4 regions of the Nostoc sp. DedSLP04 genome follow, and region 4 is predicted to be linked to each of the others. Evidence: predicted binding sites of a transcription regulator. Region 4 holds the regulator's gene; each other region holds the start of a gene.
The links. Region 4 encodes NtcA, which controls nitrogen genes in cyanobacteria. Its sites were predicted from a motif close to TNTGTANNNNNNNNTACANA; they were not measured.

Region 1: the regulator NtcA is predicted to act here: its motif matches at 1,831-1,850, upstream of RMX89_RS31610 (Glu/Leu/Phe/Val dehydrogenase).
Region 2: the regulator NtcA is predicted to act here: its motif matches at 3,724-3,743, upstream of glnA (type I glutamate--ammonia ligase).
Region 3: the regulator NtcA is predicted to act here: its motif matches at 2,289-2,308, upstream of RMX89_RS18390 (DUF2605 domain-containing protein).

Annotation. Positions count from the first base shown of each region.
Region 1 covers NZ_JAVRCL010000087.1:1,339-6,114, reverse strand. Annotated here, with positions in the region: gene RMX89_RS31615 (Gfo/Idh/MocA family oxidoreductase) at 1-319, shown strand, start outside; gene RMX89_RS31610 (Glu/Leu/Phe/Val dehydrogenase) at 457-1,746, opposite strand; gene RMX89_RS31605 (beta-ketoacyl-ACP synthase) at 1,974-3,116, opposite strand; gene RMX89_RS31600 (peptidylprolyl isomerase) at 3,205-4,005, opposite strand; gene RMX89_RS31595 (photosystem I assembly protein Ycf4) at 4,128-4,697, opposite strand.
Region 2 covers NZ_JAVRCL010000012.1:9,046-13,821, forward strand. Annotated here, with positions in the region: gene RMX89_RS09430 (ferritin-like domain-containing protein) at 570-1,469, opposite strand; gene RMX89_RS09435 (hypothetical protein) at 1,861-2,061, shown strand; gene glnA (type I glutamate--ammonia ligase) at 2,177-3,601, opposite strand; gene apcB (allophycocyanin subunit beta) at 3,958-4,467, shown strand; gene RMX89_RS34485 (hypothetical protein) at 4,618-4,743, shown strand; gene RMX89_RS09450 (XisI protein) at 4,731-4,776, shown strand, end outside.
Region 3 covers NZ_JAVRCL010000030.1:58,125-62,900, forward strand. Annotated here, with positions in the region: gene RMX89_RS18370 (amylo-alpha-1,6-glucosidase) at 1-94, shown strand, start outside; gene RMX89_RS18375 (DUF1877 family protein) at 252-749, opposite strand; gene RMX89_RS18380 (hypothetical protein) at 758-913, opposite strand; gene RMX89_RS18385 (DUF2973 domain-containing protein) at 1,237-1,566, opposite strand; gene RMX89_RS18390 (DUF2605 domain-containing protein) at 1,874-2,191, opposite strand; gene thrS (threonine--tRNA ligase) at 2,709-4,544, shown strand.
Region 4 covers NZ_JAVRCL010000018.1:24,673-29,448, forward strand. Annotated here, with positions in the region: gene RMX89_RS12805 (hypothetical protein) at 1-119, opposite strand, end outside; gene RMX89_RS12810 (DUF3146 family protein) at 241-504, shown strand; gene RMX89_RS12815 (resolvase) at 584-1,036, opposite strand; gene RMX89_RS12820 (DUF3084 domain-containing protein) at 1,186-2,676, opposite strand; gene ntcA (global nitrogen regulator NtcA) at 2,845-3,516, opposite strand; gene fabI (enoyl-ACP reductase FabI) at 3,896-4,672, shown strand; gene hisB (imidazoleglycerol-phosphate dehydratase HisB) at 4,754-4,776, shown strand, end outside.

The sequences.
Region 1 (4,776 bases), on a different contig from region 4:
CGAAATCAAGCATTACTTAACAATTAATGGTGAAACTCAAGAGCGGACTTTTGAAGATCGCGATCAACTAGCGGCTGAATTTACATACTTCTCTGATTGTATTCTCGAAGATAAAGATCCAGAACCATCAGGTACGGAAGGGTTGATTGATGTTTCGATTATTCAAGCACTTTACCAGTCAATTGAGACGGGTAAACCTGTGCAGATCCAAACTAGCAATCGCCATCAACGTCCCACATCGGATCAAACTATTGAGCGTCCTCCTAATGACGAGAAGCCAGACTTAATCCACGCTGCTGCACCTTCTGGCGAGTCATAATGCGATAGACCACTAGTTATGTTGTAGCGATCGCTTAACAAAAACATCGGCTATTCATAACATATAAGGGCACAACTATAATATTGTGCCCTTACATGTTATCTATTCAATTAAAAACTGCTGTCTATACCCAAATATTAAGGATAAAGACCTCTGTCAGTCAACGCCTGAGCCACTCTACCTACCCCCAGCGTGTAAGCTGCTAATCTTAAAGAAATTTGCCGTACCTCCGACTGATGAATCACCTTGCGATAGGCTTGCACCATCAAATGTTCCATTTCGCGGTTGACGCGCTCCTCATCCCAAAATACGTAAGAAAGGCCCTGTACCCACTCTAAATAACTGACTACTACACCGCCAGCATTGGCCAAAATATCTGGTAACACTGTCACACCCCGCGCCTCTAAGGCCAAGTTAGCCTCAAGAGTAACCGGGCCGTTAGCTGCTTCTGCGACAATTTGCGCCTGCACCTGATTGACATTTTCTTCAGTGATTTGGTTCTCCAAAGCTGCTGGTATTAAGACATCGCAGGGTAAAGTTAATAAATCTGCATTGCTAATTGGTACAGATTGCGGGAAACCCACAATACTCTTGCGATTTTCAGCAGCGTAGACTTTTAATTTGGGAATATCAAGACCAGCTTCAGAGAATATTCCCCCAGCACCAGTTGAAACGGCGATAATTTTCGCGCCTGCTTCATGTAGTAATTCTGCTGCGGCACAGCCGACGTTACCGAAACCCTGAATAGCTACTCGCACTCCTGCTAAGGATTTACCTCGATCTGCTAACGCCTCACGGACAATAATCATCGTGCCACGTCCGGTTGCCATTTCCCGTCCCAGAGAACCACCAATCGAAAGGGGTTTTCCAGTTACAACTCCTGGTACAGCATGACCAACATTTACCGAGTAAGTATCCATCATCCAAGCCATCTCACGGGCAGAAGTACCCATATCTGGCGCAGGAATATCTACGGAAGGCCCAATATCTTTAATCAACTCGCTGATATAACGGCGGCTGATTCGCTCTAATTCGCCAACACTGTAGCGTTTGGGATCTATAGCAATGCCACCCTTTCCACCACCGTAAGGAATACCTAATAAGGCACATTTCCAGGTCATCAGCATTGCTAAAGCAGATACTTCCCGCAGTGTCACAGCCGGATGGTAACGAATTCCGCCCTTGTAGGGGCCTAAAACATCAGAGTGCTGTACCCGATGTCCCGCGAGAACTTGGATTTCCCCATCATCTAGCTTCACGGGAATGGAAACTGTGACAACCTTACGCGGATGACTGAGAATTTCTAGCAAACCCTGATTTAAATTTAATTCTTTAGCTGCCGCTTCTAGGTAACTACAGGCTTGGTCAAAGGGGCATATATGCGCTGGAGAAGCAGGTTCTGACAGCAACGAAGATTTTGAAATCATAAATTTTCTCCTAATCGCGGTATCTTTACGAACCGGATATCATCTGTACTTAAGCTTATCCTTTTTTTTAGGGAAAACAAATATTTTGTAGTTTTTGTTACAGTTTTATATTTTATATTCTGATATACAAAAATATTCAAAAATCACCTTTTTTAAAGGCGCGCACTGTGTGGGTCTTAATAAAAATTAATATATTATGTTGGTCAGATAGTTAAATCTACAAGTTTTCACTTGGCTAATGCGATCGCGGCATTCTGTCCCCCAAAACCAAAACTCAAACATAATACCTGTCGAATTTTACTTAGACGTGCGGCTGTAACAATATCTAAATCAAATTCTGGCTGCTGCAATCCTAAACAAGGCGGTAATATTTGATGCTTTAGCGCCATGAGAGAAAAAGCTACACCTAAAGCTCCAGATGCCCCTAGTGTATGACCTGTGCTTCCCTTGGTGGAACTAACCGCCACGCCTTGGGGAAACAAACGCTGGATTACCATGCTCTCCATCTGGTCATTTAGCTGGGTAGCTGTACCATGAGCATGAATGTAATCGATATCGCCTGGTGAGAGACAACTACGTTCTAGACATTGTTTGATAGCAGCGATCGCACTTTTCCCTTCGGGTTCTGGTGAATTACTATGATATGCGTCGTTGGTTAAGCCGAAACCGAGAATTTCACCATACACTTTTGCTTGACGCTGCTTGGCAAACTCTGCTGATTCTAAGACAAACACAGCAGCGCCTTCGCCCAAGACTAAGCCTTCTCTGTGCAAATCAAAGGGATAAGCCCCAGTTTTTGCCAAAGCACCCATCTGCTGAAACCCAGCTAAAGTTAAAGGTGTAATCGGTGCTTCCACTGCACCTGCGATCGCTTGTTGACATTGCCCAGTTTGGATAAGCATAGCTGCTTGGGCAATAGACCAAATTCCAGTAGCACAAGCTGTCATTGGTGCCAAAACTATACCAGATGCACCAATTTGTCGCGCTGCTGCGATCGCATTTAAATGAGGTAATGTATCTAGCCAATTTCCAAAAGAGGAAATCGGGAAATGATTCGCGTTATACATTTGCCGCGCCAGCATTTCCCAAGACGCTTGATAAGAGCGACTCGATCCAATGACTACAGCACAATCAGCTAAAGGTGCAACTAACCCAGAATCTTCTAAAGCAGAAGCAACAACCATCCGAGTTAACCTTGTCAACTCAGATGGTTGTTGATTAATCAAACCTAGAGGAAGTGGTGTAAGTTCTGGAAATGGTTGATGTAACCGAATTCCAGATTTACCAGCGATTAAATTTCGCCAGCTATCTTCTAAGCTTCCACCCAAGGCAGAAACTAAACCAATACCAGTAACAACAATTTTGACCAATTTAGGAGTTAGGAGTTAAAAGTGAGGAGTTGAGAGTTAAGAGTTTTTCCCTTGCCCCCCTGCTCCCCTGCTCCCCTGCCTCTTTCTCCTACTGTCCAGGCGTTTTTAAGTTTTCAGCACCTTGAGTGACTTTAGCAGAGTCAATGCGATCGCCTTGCTGAATTTTGTTTACTACATTAAAGCCTTGAGTGACATTGCCAAACACGGCGTAGTTACCATCTAAAAAAGCTAGATCCGCTAAAGCAAAGTAAAACTGGGCAGAAGCTGAATCTGGTGATTGCGATCGCGCCATTGCTACTGCACCCTGTTTATGGGGCAATACGACGGGTTGAGCAGTAGCATCAAATGGTTTATTGTAAATCGGAGTATCTGAACCTTTTGGCTTAACTTCTAAAGGTATATAACGAGCATTTCCCGTTTTTGGGTCAATATAGCTACCAGTTCCTAGTTGATCTGCTGGAACTTTTGGGTCTTTGCTTTTGGGATCGCCCCCTTGAACTACAAAGGGTTGGGGTTCGCGTACAACTCGATGGAAAGCTAAACCATCGTACACACCCTTTTGCACTAAATCTACAAAGTTGCCGGCTGTAATAGGGGCATCAGTGCCATCTACTTCGATAGTAATCGGCGAACCTTTAACCGTGATTACCACAGTAGCCTTGCCTTCTAGTCTTGGTAAATCTGTTATTCCAGGAATACTCTCACTAATAGTTTGAGATACAGATGTTGCTTCAGTAGTTGTCTTGGTGCTTGCCTCGGTTGTAGCCGAGGTAGCAGTCGAGTTTGGAGAAGAGCTATTAGAAGCGACTTGCTGTGTTGAACATCCTCCCAACATCAAGGCACTGATAATCACAAGAGAAAGCAAAAATTGTGAAATTTTTAACCGCATTGCCTGTTACCGATTTAACCAGAGTATCTTATCGTTTTGAGGAGCATTGGGATTAGGGGAGAGGCGACAGGTAATAGGGAATAATCTGTACCCATGTTACCTCTACCCTCTACCCTAATTTCTTAAAGTCCTTCTAGTGATACTCCCAAAAAGCGGGCTAACTTTGCGCCTTCTGTTTCCAACTCTGTTAAAGATACCGGTTGTCCAACCCGTGTTAAGGGTATATCTCGCCGTCCTTTAATGCGTAGATAGAGGGCGCGACGGGGGTTAAGACCTTCTTTTATGTCTATTAATACAGATTGGACATCTTCTATGCGGCTATCAATCTGGATTCGGCGGTTTTTACCAGGAAACCCCCACCGGAAGATTTTGATTGCGCCAGTTTCCCGATCGAATTCGTTGTAACCGCCTCCAACATCCAATAAAATCACTAACCACAGGTATGTAGCTAATAGCAAGCCAGCAGTACCATATAACCCCATTACTAATCCTTGGGGGACAAATACCAGTTGAGTGGGATCGGAAACTATGAGTAAATTAACTTTTAAATAACTGGATATTCCAGCCAATAGAAAGCCGCTTGCTCCCAAGGTAACGATAGTTGCCCACCAGTAGTTACTGAACCGACGAGAACCGAGAACATTTTGGTGCAGGAGGCGATCGCCTTTGTTAATCGTTGTTGATGTCGTCATTGAACTACCATTGCCCGTGAGATACTCGCTGTCACATACTCGTACACTAAATGCTTTTGCATAGAGTGGTGGGTTCCTA
Region 2 (4,776 bases), on a different contig from region 4:
GATGGAAAGCTTTGCATCTCAATCCTCAACGGCTCTATAAATAGATGTTACTTAGGCTATGAGTTAATCTAAAGCACATCTAATTCAAACATTTTGCTTGTTGAACAAACAGCCTTAGGGCAACTTCACTTTATTTCCCAATAAATTTTCTTCTCATACATCCAGTAGCCGATTATCTACATAAGCAAGTAACCGATCTTTGCTCTGACATCTGTTTAGCGTCTTTTCCCGAAGCATAAAATCCCTTTCGTTTCATCTCTTGCTTATCTAGGTAGGCATTCACACAAGTAGTATAGGTTTATTACGCTTGCTAACAAATTTACTAATGTAAATCTACTTTTGTTCCTTAGTTTGTTCTCTTCGTAGATAGCTCCCGACAAAATAAATGTTAAGAAGGATCTGCCAGATCATCTTAGTCTTTTTAATTATTTTACACCCAAGGCCAGATGCAAAACTTTGCATCTGGTCTTTTTATATGAATTTTCCTTAAAGAAAAGGGAGTGGAGAGTGGGGAGCAGGGGAAAAGTTGCAGTAAGTTTTTCCCCTGTGCCCCTCTGCCCAATGCCTTTTTACACCGTTGTGTTCTTGCGGCTACTTTCTCTTCCCTGGATGCCGTTGAGGAACATTGGCACAAACTTCTCGATGAATGTCTGTGGATCTCGCTGCCAAGCCTTTTGTGCAGCCTGAATCCTAGTAAATTGCAACTCCGGCGCTAGCAAAGTCTGGGGTAAACGTTCCATCAAGTATTGGGGACGTTGCCAAAGCGGCATAGTATTTGCGACTTCCACCAGGTTGGCAACTCCCCGTAGTTCTGCACCCAAGGTGATATCCATTCCTGATTCAAAGGCCGCTTGTTCAATTGCAGTATATTTTCGCTTGGCTTGCTCTACCTTTTGCTGATGTTCTGGACTCTTACGCGCAAGTTCTCCTAGCCAACGATTACCCCAACGGACATGTCCTGCTTCCTCTGGGAGAATTTTTTCAAGAGTTTCCCGAATTTTGATGTTTTCTTCTGTCTGCGGTGCTTGTTTAAGCGCGTGAATGTGAGCAGAGAAATACTCACAACCCCGCTTTTCGGTAATGTTAATTGCGGCCAAGGCAGCAATCATGCCGTCCTCTAGGTTGTGTTTTGGATCGTAGGTGTCTTTGTCGAGCAGCCGATCGAATTCATCAATATAGGAAGTTCCGGGGGGAGTTCCTACATCGCTTCCCAAATCAATCAACAAGTCAGTTAGCCACATGGCATGACGAGCTTCATCTGAGACGTGATGAGACAAATCCCGGATCAGTTCCCGTGGCTGTCCATTCAGTTGTTCAATTACCTCAGTTAGGTCTTTGCAACTGCGTTGTTCGCTGTAACGGTAGCGATTGAGAGTAATTAGATGGATTTCGCGATCGCATACCACCCGTTTTAATATATCTCTGGCACTCAAAACATTCTGAAATTTACGCGGATAGGTAACTGCCATAGTTTATGTAAATTTTTGTAAATCTTTATTCGATCGTAACTTAATTTTTTGCAACTGCTGTATTCGTGTCGCTTCACCGAAAAAAAATCAAAGTTACAAAAATTAATCACTTGAGTTGACCTTAAGTGTAGAAAAAAGTAACGAATAAATGTTCAGCCTTGGGTAAGGTGTGTTTTTTTAGGTTAGACCAATCTGAAGCTAGATGATTTTAGTTATCAAAAGTAGATTGGGAAGATTTTTCCGGCTTTTGGAAACAAATAGTTGATATTGTCAGCAAAGGCAAATATAAACTTTTGCAAAAAGTAGCTTATGTTACAGAATTTTTGTTATATTAGTCTTGTAAGTAAAAAACCAAAAATTATATATTCACAAAATAGAGAGGACTATGGTTATGTCTATCGCAGATAAATCCCGTGCGTTAATGGTGCGCGAACATCAGCAAGTCAAGAATCGCCAACAATCTATGCTGATGCGGGCTGCACAAGAACTTGGTCTTCCTGAAGAAGCATCCCACTACTGGAACCCGATTCAAGGGAAGGTTGATGCTAACACTCGGATGATTTATGGGCCGAGTCATGCTTCCATGAGCTAAGTTTTAAGGTTGATTTTTTGAGTGAATATCTCAACCGACAACTCTAAAAAAAGCCACCCTTTACTCTAGGGTGGCAAAACTTACTTATTACTTTTTAGTTAGATACGACTCTTAATTAAGCATCGTAATAGAGGTAAAACTCGTAAGGATGAGGACGCAGCTGCAACTGTTTGACTTCGTTACCTAGTTTGTAGTCAATCCAATTTTCGATAAAGTCTTCCGTGAAGACGCCTGATTCGGTCAAAAAGGCGTGATCTTTTTCTAGTGCTTGCAGAGCCAACTCTAAAGAACCTGGAGTTGAAGGAACCTTTGCCAGTTCTTCTGGAGAGAGTTCATAGATATTCTTATCTAAGGGTTCACCAGGATGGATTTTGTTCTTGATGCCATCGAGACCAGCACAAAGCATTGCAGCAAATGCCAAATAGGGGTTAGAAGTAGCATCTGGACAACGGAATTCCAAACGTTTGGCTTTGGGGTTAGTACCAGATAAAGGAATACGGATAGAAGCAGAACGGTTCCCTTGGGAGTAAGCCAAGTTCACAGGAGCTTCATAACCAGGTACTAGGCGCTTGTATGAGTTGGTGCTAGGGTTGGTGATTGCCAACAGCGCTGGGGCGTGTTTGAGAAGACCACCAATGTAGTACAACCCCATATCGCTCAAACCAGCATACTTATCACCTGCAAACAGAGGTTGGCCGTCTTTCCAAATGGACTGGTGACAGTGCATTCCCGAACCGTTATCGCCAAAAATTGGTTTTGGCATAAAGGTAACGGTTTTGCCGTATTTCTTGGCAACGTTCTTGATGACATATTTGTAAATCATCAACCAGTCAGCCGCTTCGATCAACTTACCAAAACGGAAACCTAGTTCGCACTGACCACCAGTAGCAACTTCGTGGTGATGCTTTTCAATGGGTACACCTAATTGTGCCATCGTCAACAGCATCTCTGTACGGATATCTTGGAAAGAATCCGTCGGTGAAACTGGGAAGTAACCTTCTTTGAAGCGTGGTTTGTAACCCAAGTTGGGTTTGTTATCTGTACCAGCTTTACCGGAATTCCAAGCACCTTCTTCGGACTCTAAGAAGTAGTAGCCTTCGTTGGCGGTTTGGGCAAATCTAGCACTGTCAAAGATGAAAAACTCAGCTTCAGGGCCAAAAAAGGCTGTGTCACCAAGACCAGTAGAAACTAGGTAATCTACTGCTTTTTGGGCAATAACGCGTGGGCAACGGTTGTACCATTCACCCGTGCGGGGTTCTTTAATACTACAAATTATACTTAGCGTTGGCACTTCCATGAAGGGGTCGATCCAAGCAGTGTTGGGGTCGAGTACCATCGTCATGTCCGATTCGTTGATCGCTTTCCAACCCCGGATGCTGGAACCGTCAAACGGAACGCCATCAGTGAATGCAGTCTCATCGATTTGGTTTTGGTACAGTGTGAGGTGCTGCCAAGTCCCTACTGTATCGATGAATTTGAGATCGATCAGCTGAATTTGTTGGTCTCGGATCAATTCCAAGACTTCTTGTGGTGTTGTCATTGTTACTCCTTCTCTACCAATTTCCTAAAGTAAACCAAAATCTTACATTGCATCCTAACCCTACCGATCTCAATCAGGCCGTGACACACCAGAAATATCTTAAATACTAGACATTAGCTGATTTTGTAGCTTGTGCTACAGATATCTGGATTATCAGGTTATATTAACCTTTCGGCGATCATCTGTACAAAACTGGAAAGTTCATCATATAGGGTCAACTTTGACATAAAATCCTTATGTAGTGGATAGATTGTTTTTGTGCCGAATCTATTTTTAATAGCACAAAAATTTACTGGTGCATAAGTGCAGCCAAATAAATATCAAACCATAAATAGCAATGATTGGGAGAAGAAGGAATGCGCGATGCAGTAACAAGTTTAATTAAGAATTATGACTTAGCTGGTCGTTATTTTGACCGGAATGCGATCGATAGCCTAAAGTCTTACTTTGATAGTGGTACAGCAAGAGTACAAGCGGCGGCGGCAATCAATTCTAATGCGGCTGGACTTGTGAAGCAAGCTGGTTTACAGTTATTTGAAGAACTGCCAGAATTGATTCGCCCTGGTGGAAATGCTTATACAACTCGTCGTTATGCAGCTTGTCTGCGCGATATGGACTACTATCTGCGCTACGCCACTTATGCGCTGGTTGCTGGGAACACCAATGTGTTGGATGAACGAGTGCTGCAAGGGCTGCGGGAAACTTACAATTCTTTAGGAGTACCTATTGGGCCTACAGTTCGCGGTATCCAGATTCTCAAGGAGCTAATTAAGGAGCAAGTAGCAGCAGCAGGTGTGGTTAATAGTGCTTTTGTAGATGAACCATTCGATCACATTACACGTGAGTTGAGCGAGATAGATATTTAGATTTTAGGTGGGCAAGGTGTCTGCCCCGACATAAACTTAAATAGCGATCGCACTTTGGTTTAATGGAGCGATCGCTTTTTTGTGAACTCTAGACGTTGAGAAGGGCTTTATTCAAGATTTTGCCTGCAAAGGGCAAAATCATAACCAGCAATTCCCAAGCGGGTTTACGAAGGTATATTTTCCGAACGCTTTGGTCAGCTAATTCTTAATAGTATAGGAATAAACCTAATTGTCTTTGACGAGCAACTAGAAAGGATTATCAGATGGATAAGCTAGCTCGGTATCGTGAAATTATTCGTCAGTTGATAT
Region 3 (4,776 bases), on a different contig from region 4:
CATCCTCGATTTGGAATTCGAGCGTTCTGGGACTACGACTGCTTGTCGCGTTGCTAAAAAACGGGGTAATCTTCGAGTAGTTATTGAAGCTTAGAAAGAGAGTAGGGGGTGGTGAATTATCCACTCCCTATTTTATGATGGGTGCGATCGCTCAGTGACATAATGTTAAAATTGAGCAACCACAGATAACTTTTGCATCAACTCTAGAGGTTTCTTTCAGTCCGTTTCAATCGAATTTTTAGCCTGCGACATTACTCTTGCATTTCCCACATGAAATCAACCCCGTAAAAACAACCGAGATAGAGTAGCATACCTCTGGTTTCTTCAGCAGCTATTCTGTAGTACTCTAAAATACACTGAAAGATATACCAATATTCATCTACTTCCTCATCCCATAATGTTCTGTAAACATCTGGATTCAGCACACAAGCTTCTTCATATCTCTTAGCAAACTCTTTTTCGGAAATTTGAAGCAGCGCTTCGGAGATTTGCTGAGTTTCTGAGGGAACAAGATATTTTACAGGCCCGAAATCTTTGAAACTACCTTTTGTTCCTTCAATTGAGGTTCTGCCCATCACCGCATTGATTAACGATCGGTTATTTTCCTTTTTTCGGGCAACAATAAAAGGTATCTGACATTCTTCCCACGGAGATATGTCCTCAGTTAGCAAGTAGTGAATTGCGTGCCAATATGAATCAATATCTAGTCTTCCAATTTTCCATTGCTCTTCAGCAATAAGAGCGTCCAAGTTATCATTTATTCCTTTTTTTTTAAGTAGGTAGGTAGATGTTGAACTGCTCCGGTTTCTAGGGCTTCTTTTGCATGAAGATACAAGTCCAACACATACAAATCTTGTTTCGCTATCTCTAAAAGAGGTGTGGATATTTGTTTGAAGTTTCCCTCTATTCCCATACCTTATCTTTACCGGATATTCCGTATATATGCTCAAATAAGATGTTATACAGTTATAATTAGGAGCTACATTTTGCTCTGTGCCAGAACCTTGCTTTGTTTAAGTGCTGACTGCGCCACAGTATTGAAAACTACTACCTAGTTGCTTCGCTGAGTGCTTCAGGAATTATCTTATCACTCACACCATGCCGTTTCAGGCTAACGATGCGATCGCCTCAAATTCAAAAATGCTAATAAATTTCTACTAAAAAAAATTAAGGATGTAAAAACAACAACCATTTACACCCAAATTGCTAACAGACGCGATTAATCGCGTCTCTACATTATGCTTCTTCTGAATTATCTCTTTTATGTCCTGGGGATGCTTCGTAAAGTGCATCGAGATGTTGACGCGCATCTTCAACGTTAATTGAACGCATTATCAAAAGTGGCTCTTTAATTAAATTCCCTGCGTTATCTAACAACTCTGGATGGGGTACAAACTGTTTTTTTGATGAATAATAACCAGAGTTACGTTGGTTATTCATTGGCGAGGAATTCGTTGGGTAAGTTCGCTCCCGATCGAAACTGAACATAATCAGGTTACGGATTAAGTTGCCAACAGCTATAAATGCAAGGATTGTAAAAGCAAGAATGTAAAGCAGATGTAACATTGGATTTTCCTCCAGAACAGCAATTTTTAAAACTTTATTTTGTAACGCTTTGTTTCGCCGATACTGTACTCACAGTTAAGACGAATATTCTACGCACTTTTCAGGCGCTTACATTTATATGAAGCTATTTGTCAACCGTTATTCCACTTACGGTAGCATAGGATACATTATTTTGCTAATCCAGTTAATGTTAAGAAATTGTTAAGAATTTTCTACTATTTTTTTAAGACTGATTTACCATCTTGCGTAGACGCTTCCTTGGTAAGTCTTGAGACATCGCTAAGTTGTCTGCCGAAATTTAGCGCGCTTAGACTTCACGTCCTTGACGAAAGCGCATTGCGACATTCCAGCATTCTGTTACTAATTCATGCCAAGGCATTAACGTTGCCATATCAATTCCGACTTGTTTATCAGTTGCATTAAATAGCATCTTCGCCGTATTTAGTTCATCCTGAGCTTGCTTAACCCGCAAGAGCAAGTCAGATTGCTCTTGGTGACTCATAAATGAGAGTTCCTCAGTTTCGAGTAAATGGCGCGATCGCGTAAACCAATGCTGAAAATCTTCCAGCAGCGGATCTAAAACCGTTTTAAACAACTCAGGCCCTGGTAAATTTGAGTCTGACATAAATAAGAGGGATATTTCAAACTTGCTTACTAATATTAACGTTATTTACGTTTCTTAATACTTTTTAGATTTCTCTCATAATTACTTAATGTAAAATTTTGTAACAAAGGGCACAAAATTTATTATATAGTCTCGATCTCTGGTTTGTACAGTGCCTTTGGACAGGCATCTATAGGCATATATGACAGCGAGTTGCAATTCATAAGATAATTTAGCGATGTCTACGACGGGCTACGCCTACGCGGGCAATCCTGAATTTGAAACTCAGGTAACAAATCAAAAATTTATCTTTATTTTTGGATTGAAGAAGAATTCAGGACTCAGAATCAAACCGCTACGCAAAGTCATTAGCTATTAGTCATTAATCATTAGTCATTAGTCATTAGTTATTCGTAACGGACAAATGACAACGGACAAATGACAAATGACTAATTAACCAAAGTCGTTATAGTTGAATAAGCCTACAGATTCAGATAAATCACCTTTTGTAATCACCTCGCCAACGGTTCAGCAGCCAATGTCGCCAAATTCATCAAATCAGTCACAACAGTCAGAACAAGTTGAAAAAATCTATTTACCGCGTACCAGCGAATCGGAGAACTTAAAAAAGATTCGCCACACTGCTTCCCATGTTATGGCAATGGCGGTACAAAAGCTGTTTCCCAAGGCGCAAGTTACAATCGGCCCTTGGATAGAAAACGGTTTTTACTACGACTTCGACAGTCCAGAACCATTTAGCGAAAACGATCTCAAAGCCATCAAGAAAGAGATGGCGAAGATTATCAATCGCAAATTGCCAGTAATTCGGGAAGAAGTCAGCCGCGAAGAAGCCGAACGCCGGATTCAAGGAATTAATGAACCTTACAAGCTAGAAATCCTGGGAGATATCAAAGAGGAACCAATCACAATTTACCATCTGGGGAATGAATGGTGGGATTTGTGCGCAGGGCCTCATCTGGAAAATACTAGTGAATTAAACCCGAAAGCAGTTGAACTAGAAAGCGTTGCTGGTGCTTATTGGCGTGGGGATGAAACTAAAGCCCAATTACAACGCATCTACGCCACCGCTTGGGAAAGTCCAGAACAACTCGCTGAATATAAGCGACGCAAAGAAGAAGCGCTACGGCGAGATCACCGGAAACTGGGTAAGGAACTGGGATTATTTATATTTTCCGATCTAGTAGGGCCGGGTTTACCTTTGTGGACACCCAAAGGCACTTTGTTGCGGAGTACTTTAGAAGATTTCCTCAAGCAAGAACAGGTAAAACGGGGTTACTTATCTGTAGTAACACCCCACATTGCCAGAGTAGATTTATTTAAAACTTCTGGACATTGGCAGAAGTATAAAGAAGATATGTTCCCCTTAATGGCAGACGATCAGGAAGCTGCTGCACAGGAACAGGGCTTCGTGATGAAGCCGATGAATTGCCCCTTCCATATCCAAATATATAAGAGTGAGTTGCGCTCTTATCGGGAACTACCGATGCGACTGGCGGAATTTGGTACTGTTTACCGCTACGAACAATCAGGGGAATTGGGCGGTTTAACACGGGTGCGCGGCTTTACTGTAGATGATTCTCACCTGTTCGTTACCCCAGAACAACTCGATAGCGAATTCCTTAGTGTGGTGGATTTGATTTTGTCGGTGTTCAATAAGCTGCAACTGAAGAACTTTAAAGCTAGACTCAGTTTCCGCGATCCTGCTAGCGATAAGTACATCGGTAATGATGAAGTTTGGGACAAAGCCGAAGGTGCAATTCGCCGTGCAGTTGAAACCTTGGGAATGGAACACTTTGAAGGGATTGGAGAAGCGGCATTCTATGGGCCAAAACTTGACTTTATCTTTAGTGATGCCCTAGATCGGGAGTGGCAATTAGGAACTGTGCAGGTAGATTACAATTTGCCTGAACGCTTTGAGTTGGAATACGTCGCTGAAGATGGGGTTCGCAAACGTCCAGTAATGATTCACCGTGCGCCTTTTGGTTCGCTAGAACGGCTAATTGGGATCTTGATTGAAGAATATGCAGGTGATTTCCCTTTGTGGTTAGCGCCAGTGCAAGCTAGATTACTGCCAGTGGGTGATACACAGTTAGACTTTGCGAAAGATGTGGTGGCGAAGATGCGTGCATTAGGCATCCGTGCAGAAGTTGATACCAGTGGCGATCGCTTGGGTAAACAAATTCGCAATGCAGAGAAAGAAAAAATACCCGTGATGGCTGTGGTGGGAGCTAAGGAAGTGGAAACTAACACCTTAAGTATCCGTACCCGCGCCTCTGGAGAATTGGGAGTTATAGCTGTAGATGAGGTGGTAGATAAGATGAAAGATGCGATCGCTAAGTTCGAGAATTTCTAAAATCTAACCTTGATAATTTCTAAAATTTAACCGCAAGCGCACACCAATATATAATTAGTGTGCGTTTTGTCTAGCTGGCAGGTTTTGGGAAGGTGCGATCGGAACGTATTTAATTATTAAAGGCTCATTAATGGAGTTCAAAGACTCGTTAACGGAGATCAAAGGTGGATTCATCCAGTTCAAATACTCATTTTAATTTTAACTTTTCATGAGATTTGGAAGAGCATAAAGT
Region 4 (4,776 bases):
CTATGACGAACTATGACCCTCGAAGTAAAACTCGCTAACGCTTCTCTAGGAGAGGCTACGCCTAGTTTGCTTACGCTATCGGTGGCGCAACTCCAGGATGCTGAAGTCATCTTACTCATAAACACAACCTAGTTAACTACAAATACCCACTTTGTCAGTTTGTCTAATTGAGATATGTTTGGTAAATAAAATAAGTAGCCTAGATCATCGGCTGTTATTCCACACTTGACATAAAGCATTGTGAGTGCAAAACGTCTGCCAGAAACCATTGCCCATGTCAGAATTACCCGCCAATCCTGGCAACACGGCTTCCTTGAAGGTGAAGTGAGTGCGGGTGAGTTTGAGTGGCATTTCCAGTGGCATTTTCGTCGGGGAGAACTTGCCGTCAAGCCTTCCCAAGGTCGCGCCTTAATCAAAGAACCTCTGGGTCGATTCTTAGAGCAACAAGATTACCAGCTAGAGCCTGGAGGAGACTATGCTTTTACGATTCGGGCGGAACTTTAAAAGTTTGGAGTTATTCAATTTTGGATTCTGGATTGAAGAAAAAAGTGTTCGACTGAGCGCTCACGCCAAAGTCTAAAATCTAAAATTGGCTGGTTGCTGATTCAGTGAGGCGATTTAAGTATCTTTCGATTAAAAGGATGGCAACAATGTCATCTATGGGTCTTGGAGGCTGTCGTAGACCCTGTGGCAATAGCTTGATTAGCCCTTTGGGCGGGAACATTTGCCAATAGCGATCGCGTGCTTCTAAGGTTGTGTAGCGCTCATCTACTAAAATAATACTCAACGGTTCTGTCAATTCTTGATATAATCTCTGTCTCCACTGTTTGGCTGTAGTTTGGTCGCCCATGACCATCAAAGAGATCGGAAACCTTTGGCGCAGTGTCTCAATGCTAGCGATCGCCTCTTTTGCTAACACGACTTGATGATAATACAGTTGCCGATCCAGTCCCATCACCCCTAAACCACACTTATCTCGACCTGGATCAAACCCCAAGATGACTGGTTGCGTTGGTGAAAATTCACGGAAATTCATAATAAATTAAAAATAAAAAATTACAAATGTACCCTTACAGGGATCTTGCTACGCGTAGTGTCTGCTAAATAAAAATGCAGCTACAGCAACTATTTTGGCTGCTGTTCAATATGTTTAAATCTTACTAATAACAGTGTGCAAATAATTTTTTAAGTACTAAAAATAATTTTTCCGTTAACTATTGCCACCAATTTTACTCTCAATGGCCCGGCTGTATAAGTATCCTCTGCTGCGATCGCTTTGATCTCCAAAAGTTGATTATACTGTCTTAATTGGCTGACAAAGCGCAGAAAAGTCCCCTCTACTTGCACATTTTCGACAATTCCGGCATTACGGGCACGAAATTGGGAAGCAGAAATCAGTATTTCTAGCCGCTGCTGTAACTGATAAGATGTCATGGTTTGGGAATCAGCAGTAGTCGTGGCTAACACCGTGCCTCCCGAAAAAACCAGTTGATTCTGGGCTGTATCCGCAAAAAATTCTATCTGCTTTTCTCCCCTGACGTAATTACCAGCAGAAAAAATTCGCACGACGTATTCTTTACCATCGCCAATTTGCTTGCTTAATTGATCGACCCGATCCTGGGTCACGCGCAACAGCTCTAAGTTTGCCGAATTTGCACCAGGTTCGCTTAATTCGAGGTTGGCGTTGCGATTGGCTTCTTGTAAAAGTTGTACCACTGCCTGACGAGCAGCGGCAGGTTGAGTAACACGAATTACAGCAGCAGACAGAACTTGACCGCGAACTAAAGCCAGCTTACCCAAACGCAGGTCGCGGTAGGACTGATAATATTTTTCCAGTCTGGCAACTTCCTGTTCTAGTTCCTCCTGTTGTGCTTCCAATTCTTTGAGGCGCGATTCCCGTTTGGCAATCACTTGCTCTCGTGCTGCAACTTCTACGTTACGCTTTTGAATCAGTTGATCCAGTTGAGCAATTTTTTGATCGCGCGCTTCTATGGCTTCTTGACGGTTAGCAAGTTCGCGATCGCGTTTTTCAATTGCTGTTTTGGCTTCGTCAATGGCTGTTTTCGCTTCTGCATATAGTCTTTGACGTTCTGTCTTCAAGAGTTCAACTGCCGCCTGTAGCTGTTTTCTCTGATTGGAAACGCTTTGCAACTCAGCTATGGCTTTTTGGTACTGAGTTACAACTTGTCCTAGCTGGCCTTGAGTGCGTTGGAGTTGAGTTTGAGTTTGAGCTTGTTGACTAATGGTACGGTTCAGCTGGGCTTGCGTTTCCCTCTGTTTAGCATTTGCCGCCTGCAAGGATTGATTAATTGCCTGCAAGTCTTGTTGTGCCTTTGCTTGAGCAATTCTTGCTTGGTTTAGCTCGCTTTCTACCTGACTTTTCTGCGTTTCTGCGGTTTTTAGCTGTTCTCGCTTCTGTCTGAGGTCTGTTTGAATATCTTCTAACTCAAAGACTCCTTTTCGCAAACCTTCGTCGGCAGCGAATAAAATCCCTAAAGTGGATGCTGAAATCAAACCACCAGTAAAAATTGTTACTAGTACGGCGGTGTTTTTTGGACGAAGCTTAAAAAGTGAGAGGCGGGCTTTGCCAACTCGTGTGCCGATGCGATCGCCCACGGTGGCAATTACGCCTCCCAGAATCAAAATTGCTGCGATGAGGATGTATCCGGTGGTCATCTTTAGCTACCGAAATCCTTCCTGATACAGCCTACTACTTTTAAGCATTGTCTGGAAAGAAGTGGAAATTGGCAATAGCTGAAATTATTCAATTTTAGATTTACCTCTAGCTATTAGTGTCATTTTTCAAAATAGAACACGCGCCGATTCCCCTTTCTCCAATTGTTTTTATGTGAACTGTCTACTTAAGGTAACAGGTTTATGCACAGTAATCTTCTTTTTGTGGATAGAAATCATTTTTTTCTCACGCAAATCTCCCAGTAGCCTAGTAACGGTAACACGAGTTGAACCAATTGCCTCTGCGATCGCTTGATGAGATAATTTCAAATCAATTGTGATCCCATCTGCACAAGGAACGCCAAAATCCCGACAAAGAATTAACAAAAAACTCACCAACCTAGAACCCATATCTCGGTGAGCAAGAGTTTCAATCATCATCTCTGTTTGTAAAATGCGCGAAGACAGACCTCGCAGCATTAACATTGATAATTCTGGATTTTCCTTGAGTGCTTGTTCCACTTGTTCAATTGGTGCTGACAGTAATTCCGCAGGCGTAAATGCAACCGCATGGTAAAACCGATCCGACTTATTTCCTGTCAGCAATGACAATACACCAAAAACACTATTTTCCCGCAGCAACGCTACCGTTATTTCCTCTCCTGCCTCGTACACCCTGGAAAGTTTAACAGCACCTTTCAAAAGAAAATAAACTCGTTCGGCAGGATCGCCAGGAAAAAAGATCGTTTTATTGCGTTCAAACGTTTCCACAACTGGCGGAAACGCCCCGGTCGCCATCTGACGAAAAACATTTGCTAGGGCTTTATCTTGTGTCACGATCATCTCCCTTCCCCTACCCAATGCCGGAAAAACAAAAACTGATTACCTAAGAATACACCCGAAAAATGAATAAAGCACCGTCAACCTTTCTGTACTTTCCTATACTCCAACTAATCTCTTCATAACTCTTTGTTTATAATGATACATAATTGTTGATCCTTTCAGCTACTAATTGTTGATAAGTACTTCCAATAGCTATATTCAAAAGGTTTTTTGAAGAACAAATAAAGATATCTTGAGAATATCTTTATAAAAAATCAAGGTTTTTGTCACAGCAAACACCCTTAGCAATATTCATTTTTGTCAAGCCTGTATAAAACAAAGACAAAACGTGCCTCAGATTCTAGTATGCTCCTAATGATCGATCGCATTAACAATTTATATGCTAAATCTGACTGGAAAAAATGCCCTTGTTACAGGTATTGCCAATAACCGCTCGATCGCTTGGGGCATCGCCCAACAACTGCACAAAGCTGGAGCAAACCTGGGTATTACTTACCTGCCGGATGAACGCGGCAAGATGGAGAAAAAAGTCGCGGAGTTGGTAGAACCTCTTAACCCCAGCTTATTTCTTCCCTGTAATGTCCAAGATGAAGACCAAATTAAATCTACCTTTGAGACAATTGGCGAACAGTGGGGAAAGCTAGATATCCTCATCCATTGTCTGGCTTTTGCCAGCAAAGACGATTTAACTGGAGATTTTAGCCAAACCTCTCGTTCTGGCTTCAACACCGCCTTAGAAATTAGTACTTACTCACTAGTGCAATTAAGTGGTGCAGCGAAACCTTTGATGACAGAGGGAGGTAGTATCGTCACCCTGACATATTTAGGTGGTGTTAGGGCAATCCCCAACTACAACGTTATGGGAATTGCTAAAGCGGGTTTAGAAATGAGTGTGCGTTACCTGGCTGCTGAACTAGGGCCGCAAAATATCCGCGTGAATGCCATCTCCGCAGGCCCCATCCGTACATTGGCATCTTCAGCAGTGGGTGGAATTTTGGATATGATTCATCATGTAGAAGAAGTAGCTCCCCTACGACGCACCGTCACTCAGCTAGAAGTAGGCAACGCTGCGGCTTTCTTGTGTAGTGATTTGTCCAGTGGGATTACCGGACAAATTCTATATGTAGATGCAGGATATGAAATTATGGGAATGTGACGCGATAAAGTTAGGAGTTAGGAGTTATGAGTTATGAATTTTTAACTCCTAACTTCTAACTCCTAACTCTTTTCACTCCCCATGCAAACAACCAATCGCCAAGT